DNA from 4 places in the Streptomyces sp. NBC_00012 genome. Region 3 is predicted to be linked to each of the others. Evidence: riboswitches for the same ligand, from Rfam matches in the RefSeq annotation. Region 3 holds a riboswitch; each other region holds the start of a gene.
The links. A riboswitch is a leader RNA that binds a small molecule or an ion and turns the genes downstream of it on or off. The one in region 3 is predicted to bind cobalamin.
Positions count from the first base shown of each region.

Region 1 (4,177 bases), 5.7 Mb from region 3:
GTGCCGAGACGTTTCCCGAGGTCCCGACGACGAGGCCCTCGGCCGCCGTACGCCGGGCGGTGGCGACGACACCGTCCCAGGCCCGTCCGATCGCGTCCTGCTGCTGATCGCTCATGCGCCGATCCTGTCAGCCGCGGAAGCGAACGGGTATGCGATCGACCACAGCCGCGCCCCGCGGAAAAGCCGGGCCACACCTACGCGGGGCGTAAGCGGAATGCTTCGGCTCCGGTTTGGAACACCACAACGCCCTGCCCAGTTCATCTTCCGTTCACCCAGGTTGCCTACGGTCCACATGCCAATGACGTCGAACGATTGCCTGGGTAAATGGAACACATCACGCTGCTACTCGCGATTGTGATCGTGACAGCTCTAGTGTTCGATTTCACGAACGGTTTCCACGACACCGCGAACGCGATGGCGACCACCATCTCGACCGGTGCACTCAGACCGAAGACAGCGGTGGCCATGTCCGCCGTTCTCAATCTCGTCGGCGCTTTCCTGTCGGTGGAGGTCGCCAAGACGATCTCCGGCGGGATCATCAACGAGGACGGGCTGCGAACAGAAGTCATCTTCGCGGCACTCGTCGGCGCCATTCTGTGGAATCTGCTGACCTGGCTGGTCGGACTGCCGTCCAGCTCCTCGCACGCCCTGTTCGGCGGTCTGATCGGCGCGGCAGTGATGTCGGCGGGCTGGTCGTCCGTCAACGGCGGCACCGTCGTCACCAAGGTGCTGCTCCCCGCCCTCGCCGCCCCGATCGTCGCCGGTCTGGCCGCGCTGCTGGCCACCAGGCTGACGTACCGGATCGGCGGCAAGGTCCGCAACGACGCCCAGGAGAAGGCCACCGCCAAGGGCTACCGGGCCGGCCAGATCGCCTCGGCCGGACTGGTCTCGCTCGCCCACGGCACCAACGACGCGCAGAAGACCATGGGCATCATCACCCTGGCCCTGGTCACCGGCGGCGTCCTGCACCCGGGCGCCAACCCGCCGGTCTGGGTCATCGTCTGCGCCGGTACGGCCATCGCGCTCGGCACCTACCTGGGCGGCTGGCGCATCATCCGCACCATGGGCAGCGGCCTCACCGACCTCAGGCCGCCGCAGGGCTTCGCCGCCCAGACCAGCGCCGCCACGGTCATCCTGGCCTCCTCGCACCTCGGCTTCTCGCTCTCCACCACCCAGTCCTGCTCCGGCGCCGTGATGGGCGCGGGCCTCGGCCGGCAGGGCGGTGTGGTCCGCTGGTCCACCGCCACCCGGATGTTCGTCGCCTGGGGTCTGACCCTGCCGGCCGCCGGTCTGGTCGGCGCGGGCGCGGAGCTCCTGACCAAGCAGGGCACCTGGGGTGTCGTCGTCGTCGCGGCGCTGCTGGTCGTGGGCTCCGGTGCCATCTGGCTGGTGTCCCGCCGCAAGCCGGTCGGCCACGGCGACGTCGCCCCGTCGGAAGGCGACGCCGAGCCCGCGGGCGTCGTCACCACGGCCATCGCCGCCGTCAGCCCGCCGCCCACCGTGGCCGCGGCGCCGTCCCAGAACCTCATGACCACCATTCCGGCCCCGGCCGGAACCACCCAGGACCCGGCGCGACCCGCCACCGTCTGAACCGGCCGTCTAAGGATTCAGCATGAACATCGACTGGGCAGCCCTCGGCTCCGTATTCGGCGTCTCCCTCGTCGTCACCGTCGCGCTGGTGGGCCTCTTCACCCTGGGCATCGTCGGCCTCTCCAAGCAGCCGGAACCGGCGGCGCAGGGCGGCTCCGGCGGCTCGCTGCTGCTGGCCCGCGCCGGCGCGTACGTCTGCTTCGGGCTGTGCGCGGCGGCCGTCGCGTACGGGATCTATCTGATCGTCGCCTGAGCCACTCCCGCGCACGCTCCCCCGTCGGGCCGGACACCACAGGTGTCCGGCCCGATGTGGGTCTCAGCACACTGCGCCGCCGCAGGTCAACGGCAGGTTGACGGGCGTTCGCAGAGCGTGGTGGACTGCCGGAGCCAATTACGGCGACAGCAGAGGAAGCCGGTGCGAATCCGGCGCGGTCCCGCCACTGTCACCGGGGAGCGGTCCCCCACACCGGAAGTCACGGCTCGCGCGAGCGGGCTGGAAGGCCGGGGAAACCGCGGATCCGGGAGCCAGGAGACTCTCGTCGCCGGTCACGTCGAACCAGGGCGCGGACCCTGAGTGAGGACATATCGCCATGCCCGGCTGCCCTGCGTCCGCTTTTCCGGCGCTCTCGACGAGAGCCTCCTGCACAAAGGTCCGCCGAGGCGCGACGGCCGGCTGATCCGTGCGAGCCGACCGCATCTTCGCGTACGGCGCCACGGCCGGTCTGATCGGCGATCTGCTGCTCGGTGACCCCCGCAGGGGACATCCGGTCGCCGCCTTCGGGCGGGCCGCGGCGGGCGTCGAGCGCCGTCTGTGGCGCGATCACCGCGGCTGGGGCGCGCTGCACACCCTCGTCTGCGCCGGAGGCGCCGCGGGCGGTGCCGCGCTGCTCACCCGTGCCGTGCACCGCAGCCCCGCCGCCTCCGTGGCGCTGACCGCTGCCGCCACCTGGTCCGTCGTCGGCGGTACGTCCCTGGGGCGCGAGGCACGGGCCATCGGCGGTGCCCTGGCCGCCGGTGACATCGAGCTGGCCCGTGAGCGGCTGCCACACCTGTGCGGGCGCGACCCGCACTCCCTGGACGGACCGCAGATCGCCCGCGCCGTGGTGGAGTCCGTGGCGGAGAACACCTCGGACGCCGTGGTCGGCGCCCTGGTGTGGGGTGCGCTGGCCGGGGTCCCCGGGCTGGCCGGTTTCCGGGCCGCCAACACCCTCGACGCCATGGTCGGGCACCGCTCGCCCCGGCATCTGCGCTACGGCTGGGCCTCGGCCCGCCTCGACGACCTCGCGGGCTGGCCGGGCGCCCGGCTCACGGCCCTGCTCGCCGTGGCCGCCGGGGGGCGGCCACGTGGAGCGGTCCGCGCCTGGCGGGCCGATGCCGCCAAGCACCCGAGCCCCAACGCGGGCCCGGTGGAGGCCTCGTTCGCGGGTGCGCTCGGCGTACGGCTCGGCGGAACCCTCGCGTACGGCGGCCGGGTCGAACACCGCCCGGTGCTCAACGGGGAGACGGGCCGGGCCGTGGAGAGCGCGGACATCGAGCGCGCGGTGCGGCTGTCGCGCCGGGTGAGTGCGCTGGCGCTGGGCGTCTGCGTGGCGGGGCGGCTCGGTGCGGCCCTCGCAGCGCGGCGGATCGCGGGGCGCCGGGGCACCGGAACCGACGTGACGGGACGTCGCCCCGCAGGACCTCGCATCACAGGACGGAGCAACGCATGAGCGGCGGGCTGCTGGTCGCCGGAACGACCTCCGACGCGGGCAAGAGCGTCGTCACGGCGGGGATCTGCCGCTGGCTCGTGCGCCGGGGCGTGAAGGTGGCGCCCTTCAAGGCGCAGAACATGTCGCTCAACTCGTTCGTCACCCGCGCGGGCGCCGAGATCGGGCGCGCCCAGGCCATGCAGGCCCAGGCCGCCCGCGTCGAGCCGACGGCACTGATGAATCCGGTCCTGCTCAAGCCCGGCAGCGACCGCTCCAGCCAGGTCGTCCTGATGGGGAAGCCGGTCGGCGAGATGAGCGCGCGCGGCTACCACGGAGGCAGGCAGGAATCGCTGTTCTCCACGGTCGTGGACTGCCTGGAGCAGCTCCGGAGCACCTACGACGCGGTGATCTGCGAGGGGGCGGGCAGCCCGGCCGAGATCAATCTGCGGCGCACGGACATCGTGAACATGGGCATCGCGCGGGCGGCGCGCTTCCCGGTGGTGGTCGTCGGCGACATCGACCGCGGTGGCGTCTTCGCCTCGTTCTTCGGTACGACGGCGCTGCTCGCCGAGGAGGACCAGTCGCTGATCGCCGGTTATCTCGTCAACAAGTTCCGCGGCGACGTGTCGCTGCTGGAGCCGGGCCTGGAGATGCTGCGGGACCTCACCGGCCGGCCGACGTACGGAGTGCTGCCCTTCGCCCACGGCCTCGGCATCGACGAGGAGGACGGGCTGCGGGTCTCGCTGCGCGGGGCGGTGCGCGAGTCGGTCGTCGCGCCGCCCCACGGCGAGGACGTGCTGCGCGTCGCGGTGTGCGCGGTGCCGCTGATGTCGAACTTCACCGATGTGGACGCGCTGGCCGCCGAGCCCGGCGTCGTCGTCAGGTTCGTGGACCGCGCC
Region 1 covers NZ_CP108309.1:6,699,582-6,703,758, reverse strand. Annotated here, with positions in the region: gene OHA19_RS30690 (class II aldolase/adducin family protein) at 1-115, opposite strand, end outside; gene OHA19_RS30685 (anion permease) at 325-1,590, shown strand; gene OHA19_RS30680 (hypothetical protein) at 1,613-1,843, shown strand; cobalamin riboswitch at 1,995-2,126, shown strand; gene OHA19_RS30675 (cobalamin biosynthesis protein) at 2,271-3,299, shown strand; gene OHA19_RS30670 (cobyric acid synthase) at 3,296-4,177, shown strand, end outside.
Region 1: it holds a riboswitch for cobalamin, as region 3 does, so the genes downstream of both, OHA19_RS30675 (cobalamin biosynthesis protein) here and OHA19_RS04725 (CbtB-domain containing protein) in region 3, are expected to answer to the same signal.

Region 2 (4,177 bases), 2.1 Mb from region 3:
CGACGACCCGGTCGAGGAAGGTCACGGCGGTGCGGACGGTGGCGTCCAGCCGCTCCCAGTCGATGTCGCCGTCGGCGACGAACGCGCCGAGGTTGACCGAGCCCAGGTTGCAGACCGCCGTCTCGCCGTCGTCGGTGACTTCGAGGATCTCGGTGCACAGGTTCGACGAGTGGACGACGCTGCCCGGCTCGGCGGTCTGGTTCGCGGTCCGGTTGGAGGCGTCCTTGAACGTCATCCAGCCCTGGCCGGTCTGCGCGAGGGTGCGCATCATCCGGCCGTACAGCTCGCGGGCCGGCATCGACTTGCGGGCCAGGCCCTTCGCCTCGGCGGCGCGGTACGCGGCGTCGAACTCGTCGCCCCACAGGTCGACCAGACCGGGCACGTCGGCGGGGGAGAACAGCGACCAGTCGCCGTCCGCGTCGACCCGGCGCATGAACTCGTCCGGGATCCAGTGCGCCAGGTTGAGGTTGTGCGTACGCCGCTGGTCCTCACCGGTGTTGTCGCGCAGCTCCAGGAACTCCTCGATGTCCGCGTGCCAGGTCTCCAGGTAGACGGCGGCGGCGCCCTTGCGGCGGCCCCCCTGGTTGACCGCGGCGACGGAGGCGTCGAGCGTCTTCAGGAACGGCACGATGCCGTTGGAGTGCCCGTTGGTGCCCCGGATCAGCGAACCGCGCGAGCGGATGCGGGAGTACGACAGACCGATGCCGCCCGCGTGCTTCGAGAGCCGGGCCACCTGGTGGTAGCGGTCGTAGATCGAGTCGAGCTCGTCCAGCGGGGAGTCCAGCAGATAGCAGGAGGACATCTGCGGGTGCCGGGTGCCGGAGTTGAAGAGCGTGGGGGAGGAGGGCAGGTAGTCGAGCCGGCTCATCAGCCCGTACAGCGCGGCCACTTCGTCCACCGCGCGCTGCGACTCGTCCTCGGCCAGCCCGGCCGCGACCCGCAGCATGAAGTGCTGGGGCGTCTCGATGACCTGGCGGGTGTGCGGGTGGCGCAGCAGGTAGCGGCTGTGCAGGGTCCGCAGCCCGAAGTAGCCGAAGCGGTCGTCCGCGCCGTCGGCGAGCGAGCGCTCCACCAGCGCGTCGAGGGCGGCCGCGTGGGTGGCGACGAACCCGGCGGTGCGGTCCGCGATCAGGCCCTCGCGGTGCCCGACGGCGACCGAGGCGGAGAAGGAGACCGCGCCCTGGCCGGCCGCCTCGTCCGCGATGGCGAGGGTCAGCAGCCGGGCGGCGAGCCGGGAGTAGGCGGGGTCCTCGGAGATCAGGCCCGCGGCGGCCTCGGTGGCCAGCGACCGCAGCTCCGCCTCGTCCGCCCGGGCGCTGCGGCCGCGCAGCGCGGCGGCGGCGACCCGGCCGGGGTCGGTGTCGGGCAGATCGGCGGTGAGGTCGGTCAGGGTCCGCAGCAGTGCGGTTCCCGGTCCGTCCTGTGCGGCTGCCTCGTACTCGGCTGCTGCGGACGCGGCGACTGAAGCCGGATCGGCTGGCGCGATGGTCACGTGGTGCTCTCCCTCGCTCGGCTCGGGGCCGGCGGGGAACGGGGCAGCCCTGCGGACGCGCACACCCGGGGCAGGGCAGCGCTCCGCACGGCGTCCACCGGCCCAACCGCGAGGCCCGGACGTCTGGGCATCCGGTTCGGTCGAGCCGGATGCGCTGCCGGCAGGTCATCGGACTGACTCGGGGGTGCACAAAAGCGCACTGAATACACCGTTGCGGGACAGTTCCGGATTCGCACCGGATTCCCCTGCGGCGACAGCGAGGACGAGCATACATGTGGGGGCTGCCCGATGAGGCAGCCCCCACATGTAGTGTCGGGCGGCAATCGCAGCGGCCGCAGGACGCCTTCTGCGGCCCTTTCGGGGAGACGGCGGACGGCCCGTCGCGCCCCTTCGGGAAAGGGGCTCGACGGGCCGTCGGCAGGCCGTGCGGCGCGGTCGTCAGTGGCCGCCCGGAGCTCCCGCCGTGGCCGGCGGGAGCTCGGTGGCGACGCCCGGGTCGCCCGCGTCGGCGGTGTAGTCGGCCGGGGAGGTCTCGTCGATGCCGGCGGGTGCCTTCATGGCGTTGAGGACGAAGGTGAGTACCACCGTCACCACCACGTTCAGCACGAACGCGGTGAGGCCGATGTAGCCGATCTCGCCGATCCCCGGGATCTCCTTGGACGAGCCGCCGAAGTGCGCCTGGGTCGGGCTGGCGACCCCGTACGCGGCCACCGTCCCGTACACCATGCCGACCGCCCAGCCGGCGAGCAGTGCCCAGCGGTGGAACCAGCGGGTGAACAGGCCGCCGACCAGGGCGGGCATCGTCTGGAGGATCCAGATGCCGCCCAGCAACTGGAAGTTGATCGCGACCGTCTTGTCCATGGTGAGGACGAAGGCCAGCGCACCGACCTTGACCAGCAGCGACACCAGCTTGGAGACCTTGGTCTCCTGCTCCGGGGTCGCGTCCGGCTTCAGGAAGTCCTTGTAGATGTTGCGGGTGAACAGGTTCGCCGCGGCGATCGACATGATCGCGGCGGGCACCAGCGCGCCGATGCCGATGGCGGCGAACGCCACTCCCGCGAACCAGTCCGGGAACATGTTCTCGAACAGCTGCGGGATGGCCAGCTGGCCGTTGTCCACCTTGATCCCGGCGGCGATGGCCATGAAGCCGAGCAGCGCCAGCAGACCCAGCATCAGCGAGTACAGCGGCAGGATCGTGGTGTTGCGCCGGATCACGTTGCGGCTGCGGCTGGAGAGCGTCGCCGTGATCGAGTGCGGATACATGAAGAGCGCCAGCGCCGAGCCCAGCGCCAGGGTGGCGTAACCCCATTGCCCCGCCTCGCCCGGTGCGAGCGCGCCGCGCGGTTTCCCGGTGGCCGGGTTGGTCTGCGAGAACGCCTCGCCCGCCTTGGCGAAGATGTCGTCGAAGCCCCCGAGCTTGATCGGGATGTAGATGATCGCCACCGCGATGACCAGGTAGATCAGCCCGTCCTTGACGAACGCGATCAGCGCGGGCGCGCGCAGCCCGGACGAGTAGGTGTACGCGGCGAGCACCGCGAACGCGATCAGCAGCGGCAGATCCTTGATGAACCAGTGGGTGTTCTCGCCGCCGCCGACGCCCATCACGTCCAGCACCGCCTGGATGCCGACCAGTTGGAGCGCGATGTACGGCATCGTGGCGAGGATGCCGGTGACGGCGACCGCCAGCGAGAGGCTCTTCGAGCCGAACCGCCCCCGGACGAAGTCCGAGGTGGTGACGTAGCCGTGCTTGTGCGAGACCGACCACAGCCGCGGCAGGAAGGTGAAGATCAGCGGGTACACGAGGATCGTGTACGGCACGGCGAAGAAGCCCGCCGCGCCCGCCGCGTAGATCGCCGCGGGAACGGCGACGAAGGTGTACGCGGTGTACAGGTCGCCGCCGAGCAGGAACCAGGTGACCCAGGTGCCGAAGGACCGCCCGCCCAGGCCCCATTCGTCGAGGCTGGCCTCGTTCTCGGCCTTGCGCCAGCGCGCCGCCAGGAAGCCCATGACCGTGACGGCCACGAAGAAGAAGATGAAGACGCCGAGCGCGACGCCGTTCACACCGTCCTTCATGCCGACGCACCCCCCTTGCGGGCGCGCTGGTCACGCTGCCACAGCTTGTACGCGGTCATCGTGAGCGCGGTGGAGATCAGCACCCAGAGCATCTGGTACCAGTAGAAGAACGGAATGCCGATGAAGGTGGGGTCCACCTTCGCGTACGAACTCACCCAGAGCATCGCCACGAACGGCGCGACGAGGCAGAGAGCGATGACCACCCGCACCGGTGTGACGGTCGGCGGTTTTCCTTCTGGGCCTGCTGGCATGCGGCGACTCCGTCCCCTCGCTGAGCACCTTGTGATGCGCAGGAAATCTAGGGGAGGCTTCCGGTCACCGTCACCCCCTGTCCGCATTGCGGTCCGGCAACGGTCGCCTCAGTGGGTATCCGTGCTCGAAATCCGGCCAAACATACGGAGGTTGGTCCGTACTAGGGCGCGCGAAAGGCCCCCGCGGAGTGTTGCGTTCCATGGGGGCCGTGACCGGTCGTGCGGGCTCGGGCCGGCCTGCGGCTGCCGGCCGGTCTCAGTCCGTGGGCCGCTTCAGGCGTGCCACGAACTTGTACCGGTCGCCGCGGTAGACCGAGCGCACCCACTCCACGGGTTCACCCCGGCCGTCGAGCGAGTGCCG
Region 2 covers NZ_CP108309.1:3,043,922-3,048,098, reverse strand. Annotated here, with positions in the region: gene OHA19_RS13845 (ribonucleoside-diphosphate reductase subunit alpha) at 1-1,492, opposite strand, end outside; cobalamin riboswitch at 1,634-1,775, opposite strand; gene mctP (monocarboxylate uptake permease MctP) at 1,931-3,565, opposite strand; gene OHA19_RS13835 (DUF3311 domain-containing protein) at 3,562-3,816, opposite strand; gene OHA19_RS13830 (GntR family transcriptional regulator) at 4,073-4,177, opposite strand, start outside.
Region 2: it holds a riboswitch for cobalamin, as region 3 does, so the genes downstream of both, OHA19_RS13845 (ribonucleoside-diphosphate reductase subunit alpha) here and OHA19_RS04725 (CbtB-domain containing protein) in region 3, are expected to answer to the same signal.

Region 3 (4,177 bases):
TGACCAGATGACCCTGGCCGTCGAGCGCCGCGTTGCTGTTGCCGGCCGTGTAGTACTGCCGTTCGTGGTTGTTGACGTTGTCGCCGGTCTCGATCTGCCACCTGGCTCCGTCCACGGCGGAGCCCGCCGGGCCGTCGAAGTCGTCGGTGAACGTCGCTGCCGTGGCGTGGGGTCCGGGTGTGGGCGTTCCGGCCGCGAGACCGGACGAGACGGAGACGAGAGCGAGCGCGGAGAGCGCGGCCACCAGTAAGCGGCGAGGGGAGGCCATGGGGGTTCCTTCCCGTGCGGAGTGGGGTGATCGAGCGATTGTCATGGGTATGACAAAAGCTCGTTGTGGGGGAGCAGGGAGAGGTTTTGGCTCTGTATGCGATTTAAGAAGTGAACCAAGGTCGTGTCAATACCTTGGTACAGACCACACTTCTTGCACCCAGTCGTCGTTGGCCCGGCCCGGCACCTCGCCGAGGCTACGGCGGCGGCCTGCGCCGGGGTGGCGCCGGCCGGGACGGCGGTGCGGCTGCGGCGCGGCATGCGCTGGGCTCTGCCGAAAGGCGGAATCCGGATCGCGGACCGTTCACCTCGCCGGTCATGACCACCGACGGAGGCAGAGTTCAGTTGCACCGCACGCCACACGCCTGGCACGTCCCCCGATGGGGTCTCTCCCGTGCTGCGTGCCTGCCTGCCCGGCCGACAGGATCGGACCGGATCAGGCGGCGGGGTCGGGTGTGGCGGGCAACGGCTGTCCGCACCGCAGGTTCCACCGGCCGGAACGGCCGCTGAGCGCGGTCAGTGTCAGCGGGGCGACATCCAGCCGCCAGAACGCCTCCACCGGCAGGGCGAGTGCCCCGACGACCACCGCTCGCACCACCGCGGGCTCGACGACGCCCAGCACGCGGTGGCCCTCGCCGCCCCGGGCGGATTCCACGGCCTCCAGCCAGCGACCGGCTCGGGAACAGAACGCCAGCAGGGACTCGCCGCCGTGCGGAGCCGCCGAAGGATCGGTCAGCCAGGCCGATACCGCCGCCGGCTCGGCCGTGCTCACTTCTGCCAGCCGCCGGCCGCTCCACCGGCCCATGTCCCAGCCCCGGACGGCCGGTTCGGGCCCAGCGGTCAGCCCCAGCGCATCGGCGGTCCCGGCACATCGCTCGGACGGCCCGCGCAGATACCGGTCGGCGGCCGGCAACGCGTCCGCGACGGCCCCGGCCCGGCGGATCCCGGCGGCGTCCAGCGGCGCGTCACCGTCGAAACGGGCCTCACGCAGCGCGGCGTTGAGCGCCGGCGAGATCAACATCACCTGTACAGGCATGACCCGGTCAACTCCCTGAACTCTGGCCCCTTGGGCGTGCCCGCCTCGGCATCAGTGCGGTCCAGCCGCCGTCGGCACCATGGCAGGGGGCCGCTCCCAAGGAGTATCGTCACGACGAGCATGACGTAGGTGCGACGGAAGTCCGGTGAGAATCCGGCACGGTCGCGCCACTGTGAACCCGTCCTCGCGCGGGAAGTCAGACCCAGCACCTACGTCTCAGGCACCACGATCGGGACGCGTGTTCCCTCAGGAGGTTCTGCCATGGCACAGACTGCTGCCCCCGCCACCGCCGTACCGGCGATCACCCCCATCTCCCTGAAGGCCATTGCCCCTTGGGCGGTCTTCTTCGGCATCCTCATGCTCGTACTGCTGTACTTCGTCGGCGCCGAACAGGGCGCCACCGCGGTCATCTCCGGCGAAGGTGTCCACGAGTGGGTCCACGACGGCCGCCACCTCCTCGGTTTCCCCTGCCACTGACGCACCGTCCGACCCTGGGGAAACCTCATGAACTCCATATCTGTCAGAGCCCTGCTCGTCCGCGGCATGCTGGCCGGCCTCGCCGCAGGTGCGCTCGCTCTGTTGGTCGCCTATTTCCTCGGTGAGTCGCGTGTGGACGCGGCCATCGCCCTGGAGGAATCGCACAGCCATCACCACGACGGCGGCGAGGAACTGGTCAGCCGCACCATGCAGTCCACCGCCGGCCTCGCCACCGGTGTGCTGGTCTTCGGCGTCGCGATCGGCGGCATCGCCGCCCTCGTCTTCTGTTACGCCCTCGGCCGGATCGGCAGATTCGGCCCGCGGGCCACGGCCGCCCTGATCGCGGGGGCGGCACTGCTGACGGTGTACGTCGTCCCGTTCCTGAAGTACCCGGCCAATCCGCCGGCCGTGGGCAATCCCGACACCATCGGCCGGCGTACCGCGCTGTTCTTCCTGATGGTCGCCCTCAGCGTACTGCTGGCCGTCGCCGCGGTCCTCCTCGGTAAACGGCTGGCTCCCCGCCTGGGCAACTGGAACGCGACGATCACGGCATCGGCCGCGTACGTCCTGGTGATCGGACTCGCCTACGCGTTCCTGCCCTCGTACAACGAAGTCGGCAAGGACTTCCCGGCCGCCCTGCTGTGGGAGTTCCGCCTGAGCACCCTCGCCGTGCAGACCACCCTCTGGGTGGCCTTCGGGCTCTTCTTCGGCTATCTGACGGACCGGCTGCTCGTGCCCGGGACCGGCGCCGTCACCACCGGAAGCAGTGGCGCGAACCGGGCGGCCACCGCGGCCGGCTGAACCGCGCCACACTTGCGGGCCGACGACCGGAACCCCGCCGGGACCTCCCGGCGGGGTTCCGGCATTCCGCCCCGCCTCACCGCTCGGGCCGGGAGCTCCAGTCGATCCGGTAGTACTTCAGCCGTTCGTCCTGCTTCACCAGGCGCATGCCGACGGCTTCCATGACGTGCTGGGACGCGGTGTTCTCCAGGTCGCTGTCACCGTGCACACAGCTCACCCCCTGGTCGCGGGCGAACAGCAGCAGGGCCCGCAAGGCCTCGGAGGCATAACCCATTCCCCGCGCCGAGGGGACGAGGCCGTAGCCGATGGTGACTTCCCGGTTCTCGTCCGGCGCACCGTGGAATCCCATCCCGCCGATCACCAGTCCGTCGGTGCGGCGCCGTATCTCGTACGAACCGAAGGGGCTGGGATCACCGGTCGTCGCACAGGTGTCGAGGAAGCGCTCGGCCGCGGCCATCTCGCCGGGGGACGGGTAGCCGGGCGCCCAGCGGGCCCCGTCGTCCGGCGTGCCCGAGATCACCCGCAGGGCGTCGGAGGCATTCATCGGGCGGAGCAGGAGGCGAGGGGTCTCTAGGTCGGTCATGAGGCAGTGAAATATCACGTGGGGCGGGCGGACAGCACCCGAGAATCGGCCGGGAAGCCGCCGCGGCATCGGTACCGGCAGGTGGGCGGCACCGTACACACTGCGGCAGCCGCCCACCCGCCCCTCGCCCGGCGCGACCGCCGAGCACCCCTACCGGGCTCCTCGCGGGCCCCTCCCGGGATCACGTGCCGGAAGGCTCCTGGGTGCTCGTCCGGTCCTGCCCGAAGTCGAAGTCACCGGAGAACGCCGCGGCCATCCGCAGATGACCGGCCGCCTCGGCACTCCGCCCCTGCCGCTCAAGGGTGCGGCCGAGCATCAGTCGCGCGTAGTGCTCCACCGGGTCGCGCTCCAGCACCGCCCGCAGCTCCGCCTCGGCCTTGCCGAGCCGCGCCGAGTGGTAGTAGGTCCGGGCCAGCAGCAGACGCGTCGACACCTGCTCCGGGACCTCCTCGACCAACCCCTCCAGGATCCGGGCGGCGGTCATGTACTCCTTCGCCTCGAAGAACATCTGCGCACGGTCCCAGCGCTCGGCAGCCGTGCCGAACTCGAAGTAGGTGTCGCTCACTTGACCTCCTCTGTCACGGACCGTCCCGGGATCGTGCCCCGCTCCGTCCAACCGCTGACCGTGCTGCTGCTCGGCCGGCCTGTGACTGTCGAAACGCGGCATGGTGGTTGAATATTCCACTAAATTATCGGCGTGGGTACCAGTACTCCCGGGCCCGCTCGGGAATAGGTTGAGCGCCATGAGCAATCTCGATCGCCAGGCCGCACTCTCCGTCTGTGGAGGGCGGGGCTTCGTCGTCGCCGAGCCCGTACGTGAGCTCCTCACCCCCCGCCATGTCCAGCTGGGCGAGTCCACCGAGGTCCGCAGGCTGCTGCCCAACCTGGGCCGCCGGATGGTCGGCGCCTGGGCCTTCGTCGATCACTACGGCCCCGACGACATCGCGGACGAACCCGGGATGCAGGTGCCGCCCCACCCCCACATGGGTCTGCAGACGGTCAGCTGGCTGCAC
Region 3 covers NZ_CP108309.1:979,265-983,441, reverse strand. Annotated here, with positions in the region: gene OHA19_RS04735 (family 16 glycosylhydrolase) at 1-268, opposite strand, end outside; gene OHA19_RS04730 (histidine phosphatase family protein) at 704-1,303, opposite strand; adenosylcobalamin (AdoCbl) riboswitch at 1,413-1,561, shown strand; gene OHA19_RS04725 (CbtB-domain containing protein) at 1,565-1,780, shown strand; gene OHA19_RS04720 (CbtA family protein) at 1,808-2,581, shown strand; gene OHA19_RS04715 (GNAT family N-acetyltransferase) at 2,658-3,164, opposite strand; gene OHA19_RS04710 (tetratricopeptide repeat protein) at 3,346-3,729, opposite strand; gene OHA19_RS04705 (pirin family protein) at 3,908-4,177, shown strand, end outside.

Region 4 (4,177 bases), 5.1 Mb from region 3:
GCCGCGTCCACATCCGCCTCACAGGCGTGCGGCACCCGGCCGATGACCTCTTCGGTGTGGGGCGAGACGACCTCGATCGTGTCCCGGCCCAGCGGATCGACCAACTCCCCGCCGATGAACAGTTTTCCGTGTTCGACAAGCTCGGTCATGGCTGCTGCCTCCCGCGGCCCGGCGCGTTGCCCGAATCGGCATCCGGCTCGACATCCGACTCTGGATCTCTGACTCTACATCTGACTGTGCGTCAGAACTGATACCAGTTCCAGTTCCAGGAGTCCACAGCCGCGACAACACCCCGAACCAGATGGTCGACCGGGGCTACTACTGGAACAAGTTCTCGTTACAGTGGGCGCGGTGCACCCAGCAGTGGGCGCGACGCGCCACGGCCGCACGTCGCCGAGAGAGATGGGGTCCTCATGACGCAGGTGACCGACCACGGCGGGGGCGTGCACAGCATCAAGGTGCCCATCCCGGACAATCCGCTCGGCCACACCCTCGTGCACGTCCTGGACACCGATCGGGGACCGGTCCTGATCGACACCGGATGGGACGACCCCGAGGCCTGGGACACGCTCGTAGCCGGACTCGCCGCCGTCGGCACGGAAATGGCCGACATCCACGGTGTGGTCATCACCCACCACCACCCCGACCACCACGGGCTCTCCGGGCAGGTGCGCGAGGCCTCCGGGGCCTGGATCGCCATGCACGCGGCGGACACCGCGATCGTGCGCCGTACCCGGGAGTCCGAACCCGGCAGGTGGCTGACGTATCTCGCGGCCAAGCTCACCGCGGTCGGGGCGCCCGAGGAGCATCTCGCGCCGTTGCGGGCCGCCGCGGCCGACGGGGGCAGGATGCGGACGCTGCCGGGGCTGCGGGCCGCGCTTCCGGACCGGGAGATCGTGCCCGGTGAGCTGCTCGATCTGGCGGGGCGCAGGCTGCGGGCGATCTGGACGCCGGGGCACACGCCGGGGCATGTGTGCCTGCACCTGGAGGAGGCGCACCCGGGCAACCTGCCGGGCCGGGGGCGGCTCTTCTCGGGGGATCACCTGCTGCCGGGGATCAGCCCGCACATCGGGCTGTACGAGGACCCGGACGACGCCACGGTCACCGACCCCCTCGGCGACTACCTCGACTCCCTGGAGCGCATCGGCAGGCTCGGGGCCGCCGAGGTGCTGCCCGCCCATCAGTACGCCTTCGCCGATGCGACGGGGCGGGTGCGGGAGCTCCTCGGGCATCACGAGGAGCGGCTGACCGGGCTGCTCGGTCTGCTGGCCGATCCGCTGACGCCCTGGGAGCTGGCCGAGCGGATGGAGTGGAACCGGCCCTGGGAGCAGATCCCGCACGGCTCCCGGAACATCGCCGTCTCGGAGGCGGAGGCGCATCTGCGGCGGCTGGTGAAGCTCGGGCGCGCGGAGGCGGTGCCGGGGAGCGATCCGGTGACATACATCGCGGTGTGATCGGTGGCGGTCCGGTGGTGGGCGGCGCCGGGCGGGCAGTGGCCGTCCGGTGGTGTGCGGCGCCGGGCGAGTGGCGTACGTGCCTCGCTCGCACCGGTGCCGGTGATCCATGTCCCGGTGTGAGCGGGGGCGCTCCTCCCGGCCCGGAGCCCGGCCGGCGCCGCCCGGTAGAGTGTGCGGGTCGTCATCATGCCCGTTCAGGGGGAAGCCGGTGCGAATCCGGCGCTGACCACGCAGCCGTGAACCGTCTTCGCAGGCGGTGAGTCGGAATGCCCTGTCCGCGGTCGTGACCGGCTCGGACCACCGGATCCCCCGGTGGTCGGCACCGTCGAGGTATACGGAGCCGGAGCCTGGTGCCTGAGCGTGCCTGTGCCCGGTTCACCCCGCAGGAGAGGCCCCGCCCGCCATGACCGTACGTCGCAGCGCAGCAACGCTCGCCGCCACCGCCGCCGTGCTCTGCGCGGCCGCTGCGCCGGTCGCGGTGGCAGCGCCGTCCCCGTCGCCCTCGCCCTCCGTCGCGCTGCCGTCCGGGTTGTACGGCACGAAGGACCCCACCTACGACGGCGTGTGGCGGCAGTCGATGGCCTTCCTCGCCCAGCGGCTCGAAGGGGTCACCCCGGCCGCGAAGTCGGTGGACTGGCTGATCTCCCAGCAGTGCGCCGACGGCTCCTACGCCGCGTTCCGGCCGGACGCCGCCAAGCCGTGCGACGCGAAGACGGTGCGGGACACCAATGCCACCGCGGCCGCCGCCCAGGCGCTGGTCGAGGTGGGCGGGCACCGCGAGATCGTGAACAACTCGGTGCGCTGGCTGAAGTCCGTGCAGAACGAGGACGGCGGCTGGGGCTACACCGCGGGCGCGCCCAGCGACGCCAACTCCACCTCCCTGGTGATCGGCGCCCTCGCCCGGCAGGGGCAGCGGCTCGCCGACATCACGACCCCCGGTGGCAAGACGCCCTACGACCCGCTGCTCGCCCTCGCGATCCCGTGCGACGGGAAGGACGGCGGGAAGGACGGCGGCGCCTTCGCGTACCAGCCCGGCAAGAAGGGCGAGCTCGTCGCCAACGCGGACGCCACCGCGGCCGCCGTGCTCGGCACGATGGGCAAGGCGATGGCGGTCGGGAACAACGCCGCGGGCAAGGCACCGAGCTGCCGGACCGGTTCCGGCCTCACACCGGAGCAGGCCGCCCAGAACGGCGCCCACTACCTCGTCGGCGCCCTCGCCGGCAGCGACCACCTGAACCTGGCGCCGATGCCCGGTGCCACCGACACCACCCCGCAGCCCGACTTCGGCAACACCGCGGACGCGGTCGTCGCCCTGTCCGCCTCCGGCCACCAGGACAAGGCGGCCGGGGCCATCGGCTGGCTGAAGAAGAACTCCGCGGACTGGGCCGGCCAGAACGGCCCAGCCGCCTACGCCCAGCTGATCCTGGCCGCCCACGCGACCGGCGACAACGCCCGGGACTTCGGCGGCGTCGACCTGGTCGCCCGGCTGAACGCGGCCGGCCCCGAGCCCGCCGCCGTGGTGACGCCCGATCCGTCCGCCGCCACCGGGTACGAGGCCACGGAGAAGGACCAGGTCCACAGCGGCGACGACGTGATCGGGGGCGTGTGGTGGTACATCGGCATCGGCCTCGTCCTCGCCGCGATCGCGTTCTTCCTGATCAGTGGTCGCCGGAAGAACAGGCAGCTGTGAGGCGCGCGGGACGGGCCACCGCGCTGCTGGTGGCCCTGGGCGCCGTCCTTGCCGTGCTCGGCGCGGGACCGGCCCAGGCGGCCGGCTACCGGTACTGGTCGTTCTGGGACACCTACGGTTCCGGCTGGACGTACGCCACCCAGGGCCCGTCCCTGGTCCGGCCCGAGGACGGGGCGGTGCAGGGCTTCCGGTTCTCGGTGAGCGAGGACTCCCAGGACTCCGCGAAGCCGCGCCGCGCCCCCGACTTCGTAGAGATCTGCGCCGGCACCCCGCCCAAGGACGGCACCAAGCGGATCGCGCTCGTCATCGACCCGGGCACGGCCGCGGACGCCCCGGCCGGTGAGACACCGCCCGCGCCGCGTACCGCGTGTGCGCGGGTCGCCCCGGACGCGAGCGCCGCGGAGGCGCTCGCCTCGGTGGCGAAGCCACTGCGCTACAACAGCGACGCGATGCTCTGTGCGATCACCGGCTACCCGGCCTCGGGCTGCGGCGAGCAGGTCTCCGGCGACGGGAACGGGACCGGGACGCCCGCCGCGTCCTCCTCCGCTTCACCGGCCGGGTCCGCGGCCTCCACCGCCGCCGGCGGTTCCGGCGGCGGCCCGTCCGCCGGGTTGCTCGTCGGTGTCGGCGCCGTACTCCTCCTCGGCATCGCCGCGGTCGTGCGGGCCCGCCGCCGCGGATGACCGTCCAGACCAGCGGCACGGTCCTGGCGCGCCGTCGTCCGCTGCGCGCCCCCGAGGTGAACCGGAGCAACGCCCTGCCCGCCGGGGCCTGGTGGCTGTGGGCGCTCGGCCTCGCCACCGCCGCGTCCCGGACCACCAATCCGCTGCTGCTCGGGCTGCTGGTGGCGGTGGCCGGCTATGTGGTCGCCGCGCGCCGTACGGACGCGCCGTGGGCCCGTTCGTACGGGGCGTTCATCCGGATCGGGCTGTTCGTCGTCGGTGTGCGGCTGGTCTTCTCCGTCTTCCTCGGTTCGCCGATCCCCGGTACCCACACGGTGTTCACGCTCCCCGAGGTGCCCCTGCCCGAC
Region 4 covers NZ_CP108309.1:6,123,914-6,128,090, reverse strand. Annotated here, with positions in the region: gene OHA19_RS28110 (aldehyde dehydrogenase) at 1-149, opposite strand, end outside; gene OHA19_RS28105 (MBL fold metallo-hydrolase) at 414-1,454, shown strand; cobalamin riboswitch at 1,616-1,751, shown strand; gene OHA19_RS28100 (prenyltransferase/squalene oxidase repeat-containing protein) at 1,861-3,147, shown strand; gene OHA19_RS28095 (SCO2322 family protein) at 3,144-3,830, shown strand; gene OHA19_RS28090 (energy-coupling factor transporter transmembrane component T) at 3,827-4,177, shown strand, end outside.
Region 4: it holds a riboswitch for cobalamin, as region 3 does, so the genes downstream of both, OHA19_RS28100 (prenyltransferase/squalene oxidase repeat-containing protein) here and OHA19_RS04725 (CbtB-domain containing protein) in region 3, are expected to answer to the same signal.